DNA from 2 places in the Sporosarcina pasteurii genome. Region 2 is predicted to be linked to the other one. Evidence: riboswitches for the same ligand, from Rfam matches in the RefSeq annotation. Region 2 holds a riboswitch; the other holds the start of a gene.

Region 1 (2,410 bases), 110 kb from region 2:
CGATTACAGGGCATGGATTGCCAATGGAAGGTCAATTATTAACAGAGAGTTTACAGACATTGGCTGAGAAATTTGATGAAATTGCTATTCCAAGTTACGGGAAGTATGTCAATTAACCAACTTGATTTTAGTTTACCTATCCTATAGAAAATTTATTCGCCAATACAAATGAAGGGAAGTTAGTGTAGAAGTGGAGGTGCATGTGAAATGAAATATTTAGGGACAATATTGGTGAAGTTTATCATGATTATGTTTATTTTAGGAATTACGCTAGGGATGTACGGCATGTCTTTCATAAACATTTTATTTTTAAGTATGTTGGTGACGGGGATATCATTTGTTGGAGACATGATTATATTACCTAGATATGGAAACCTTGCGGCAACAATCGGTGATTTCGGTATTGTATTTTTTATTGTTTTATTTGGCAGTGCGTACCTAATGGGTAATGAGGGACGGATCGGTTTGGGAGCTTTTTTACCTGCCTTAATTATTGCCTTGGGCGAATCATTTTTACACAAGTATATACAGAAGAATGTTTTTAATGAAGAAGATATATCTGCTGAACCGGAATTACCTGCTTTAGAAAGAGACAAGTTACAAACAGAATTTGGCTCTGAACCGGACTTCGAAAAAACGGATCATAAACCGACTGTTCATAAGAAAAGATATGTGCCTCACAGGCCAAGAAAACGAAATAAGAAAAATCCGTATTAGTAGAGGCTCCTATTCATTCTAGTGAACGGTATTACATCAATTTACCCCATCATGTCACTCCCTAGATGCTATCAATTATATTGACTTAATTTAAGCATGAACCCAATTTGGGTAGTAATCAACCTAATCGTATGTCAGTTTCTCTATTTACGTTTATCACACAATATGTTAGGGTAGTTGTAGTGACGACATACAATATATAGTATTGAACGAAGAAATGGTGCCGAGATCGGTTTAAAAGGGAATCCGGAAATCCGGAGCTGTCCCCGCAACTGTAATCGCTGACGACTGCCATCAAAACCACTGTAGTTAGTCTATGGGAAGGGGTAAGCAGGAGGAAGAAGCGTAAGCCAGGAGACCTGCCATGTCTTCGTCAAGCGACACTTTCTTCGGGGGTTGAGAGGTGGAAGCGAACGGATTTTTACTGTTTCGTTTTAAAATAAATCCTTTCAGTTTCCAACTTTACAAATGATGAGCGATAGCTCTGCCGAAGAGGCGGAGTTATCGCTTTTTTGCGTCCAGATGCTTTTAACACGTCGTTACGATTCACTACCCACCGAGTGCGATACATAACTGAAAGGAGTTTTATCAATGACAATGATGATTCAGACGCCAATAATTGAAAAGGTTTTAAATGATTTACAACTAGAATTTGGAAAGGAGAAAATTGCACCTCTAATAAAGTTGAGTGACCGTTGGAAAGAAAGATATGTTCATGGATCTTCAGAAGAATGGACAAGAACACTGATTTTAGAAGCGATTAGCTTTGTGGCAGAGGATGAGCCATATTGGACGTTCGTTGCCTCTAGAATTTATTTACATGCAATTTATGCACAAGATGAACAACGAAGAGGGTGCGCGGTTTATAGTCATTTCCATCATCATGTAAAGGAACTTGTCGAAAAAGGACTATATAGTTCCGTATTAATTACGAAGTATTCCGAGGAAGAGTTGGTGCACCTAGGCCAAATACTTAATCCAAATAGAGATTTTCTATTTACGTATATTGGTTTGAAAACATTAATGGACCGTTATGTAGCTGTTGATTTTACGAATAATCCTGTTGAACTTCCACAAGAGCGATGGCTTGTTATCGCCATGACATTAATGCAAGATGAGAGCGAAAATCGGCTTGAGAAAATTGAAGAAGCTTACTGGGCGATGAGCAATTTATATATGACAGTAGCAACGCCAACATTGGCGAATGCGGGAAAGCCACACGGTCAATTGTCGAGTTGTTTTATTGATACGGTCGACGATTCATTACAAGGTATTTACGACAGTAACACAGACATTGCCAATTTGTCGAAATATGGCGGTGGGATTGGCGTTTACATGGGGAAAGTGAGAAGTCGTGGTTCTTCAATTCGCGGATTCAAAGGTGCTTCAAGTGGGGTTTTGCCTTGGATTAAACAATTGAATAATACGGCAGTTAGTGTAGATCAATTAGGACAAAGGCAAGGTGCGATTGCAGTTTATTTGGATGCTTGGCATAAAGATATTTTGACGTTTCTGGATTTGAAGTTGAATAACGGCGATGAAAGAATGCGTGCACATGATATTTTTACGGGCATTTGCTTGCCGGATATTTTTATGGAACAAGTGGACGCACGTGGTGAGTGGCATCTGTTTGATCCGCATGAAGTCCGTGATGTAATGGGGTACTCGTTGGAAGATTTTTACGATGAAACGC
Region 2 (2,410 bases):
AAGATACGCTTGAAGTCATCGTTGCGCAAATGGTTCATCTTTACAAAGACGGCGAAAGAATGATGATGAGTAAGCGGACAGGAAAAGCAGTGACCTTACGCGAATTAGTAGAGGATGTCGGCCTTGACGCAGTACGTTATTTCTTCGTGATGCGTTCTGGAGACACACAAATGGACTTTGACTTAGACCTTGCTGTTTCTGAGTCGAATGAAAACCCTGTATACTATGCACAATATGCGCATGCTCGTATTTCTTCGATTTTACGTCAGTCGGCAGAATTAAATATGTCAGCTTCTGCAGAAGGCGCTCATTTATTAATAGCAGAACATGAAATTGATTTATTGAAAAAGATTGGTGATTTCCCGCAAGTTGTTGCAGATGCTGCAAGAACACGTGCGCCTCACCGTATCGCGAATTACATCCAAGAACTCGCTGCAACATTCCATTCATTCTACAATGCTGAAAAAGTATTGGATGTTGACAACCGTGAGTTATCCGAAGCGCGCCTTGCACTCATTACAGCAACGCGCACAACAATTGCCAATGCATTAAAACTCATCGGCGTTTCCGCTCCGGAAAAAATGTAATGTTTTTAATAACTGTACCCTGATTGTTAGACATCCTCTAACAGTTGGAGGTGCAGTTTTTTTTATGACTAAAGCGCAAATTAGAATGTCCTCTCAATCTATAAGGATGTCCTCCCAATCGCATGGGATGTCCGCTTATTCGTGTGCAATTTCCTCTCAAAATTAAAATGTCCGCTGAATCGCTTGGGATGTCCGTGCAATCTGGAAAGATGTCCGCCCATTACCAAAAGATGTACCCTCAATTACACATTCATAGTAATTTCAAAAAAATATTTCCCACAAATTTTGAAATCTTTTTCTCAGCTTAATTCGACCTCTATCGACAATCTCAAAATTTGTAGTATACTGTTAAATGAAAACAAATTACATACCAAACATAAAGGTGCTCAACGCCGGGTTGAGTTAAAAGGGAAGTCGGTTTAATTCCGACGCGGTCCCGCCACTGTAAATGAGAGCAAGTCGCCAATTGTCACTAGATGTATTCTGGGAAGGCGCGACAAGCGATGACCATAAGCCAGGAAACCTGCCTTTATGAATCACCTAGCAACCTACGAGGAATAGGAGTGGTGGAAATCGGCGTATTTTTATATGCTTTGACTTTCACGACAACTCCTCCGTAGCGATACGGGGGATTTTTTGTTTGGTAGAAAGGGAGAGAAATGATGAAGAAGATTTGGAAGTTATGGCTACTATCGATTGTTGCCGTATTTTTACTTGCTGCTTGCGGTGGAAATGCAACAGAAGAGAAGCCAAAAGTAGATGAAACGGAAACGTCTCAAGAAGAAAATAAGGACGCAGGAGCAGAAGAGGCCTATCCGATCACGTTAACGGATGCTGTTGGGAATGAAATTACGTTAGAGAAGGCACCAGAAAAAATCGTTTCTATGATGCCGAGTAACACAGAGATTCTATTTGCGCTAGATTTAGCAGATGAAATTGTAGGGGTCAGCGATTTTGATGATTATCCTGCAGAAGCAGCTGAGAAAGAAAGAATCGGTGGACAAGAGTTTAACGTAGAAGCCATTATCGCGTTAGACCCAGATATTGTATTTGGACATGAATCGGCATTTGGATTATCCGAAGAAGGTTATCAACAAATTAGTGATGCTGGAATTCCAGTTTTCGTTGTCAAAAACGCAGCTGATTTTGATGAAACATATAAGACGATTGAAACGATTGGCCTACTAACTGATAAACAAGAAGAGGCTGAACAAATTATTTCAACGATGAAAGAGAAAGTCGAAGAAGTACTGACGAAGCTTGAGAATGTTGAAGAAGAGAAGACTGTCTTTGTTGAAACATCCCCAGCTCCAGAAATTTACACACCTGGTCAAAACACATTCATGCAAGAAATGCTTGATATGGTAGGCGCAAAAAACATTGCGGATGACCAAGAAGGTTGGTTCGTAATGGAACCTGAAGAGCTCGTCGATAGAAATCCAGACGTCATTATTGTGATGTACGATTACATTGATACGGCTGTGGAAGATGTTTATGCACGTGACGGTTTTGACACCATTACTGCAATTAAAGAAGAACAAGTCATTCAAGTAGATGAAAATATTACGAGTCGTACAGGTCCACGTTTAGCAGAAGGACTTGAAGCCATTGCAAAGGCGATTTACCCTGAGGTTTTTAGTGAGTAAGTCAAGCGTCGCCTACATTGTGTCTGCCGCTACATTACTAGTAGCGGTATGGCTCGGTGTATCTATCGGAACGGTGAAAATACCGATTCAAACATTTTGGGATGGGACAGATACAAAAGCTTCAAATATTTTGTGGAAAATTAGAATGCCGCGTGTTGTACTAGCAGGTCTTGTTGG

Evidence for each region. A riboswitch is a leader RNA that binds a small molecule or an ion and turns the genes downstream of it on or off. The one in region 2 is predicted to bind cobalamin.
Region 1: another riboswitch for cobalamin. It lies ahead of AB1H92_RS01355 (ribonucleoside-diphosphate reductase subunit alpha); the one in region 2 lies ahead of AB1H92_RS01840 (ABC transporter substrate-binding protein).

What each region holds. Positions count from the first base shown of each region.
Region 1 covers NZ_CP160452.1:281,651-284,060, forward strand. Annotated here, with positions in the region: gene AB1H92_RS01345 (MBL fold metallo-hydrolase) at 1-116, shown strand, start outside; gene AB1H92_RS01350 (YndM family protein) at 208-717, shown strand; cobalamin riboswitch at 919-1,099, shown strand; gene AB1H92_RS01355 (ribonucleoside-diphosphate reductase subunit alpha) at 1,309-2,410, shown strand, end outside.
Region 2 covers NZ_CP160452.1:389,093-391,502, forward strand. Annotated here, with positions in the region: gene argS (arginine--tRNA ligase) at 1-587, shown strand, start outside; cobalamin riboswitch at 951-1,133, shown strand; gene AB1H92_RS01840 (ABC transporter substrate-binding protein) at 1,250-2,233, shown strand; gene AB1H92_RS01845 (iron ABC transporter permease) at 2,226-2,410, shown strand, end outside.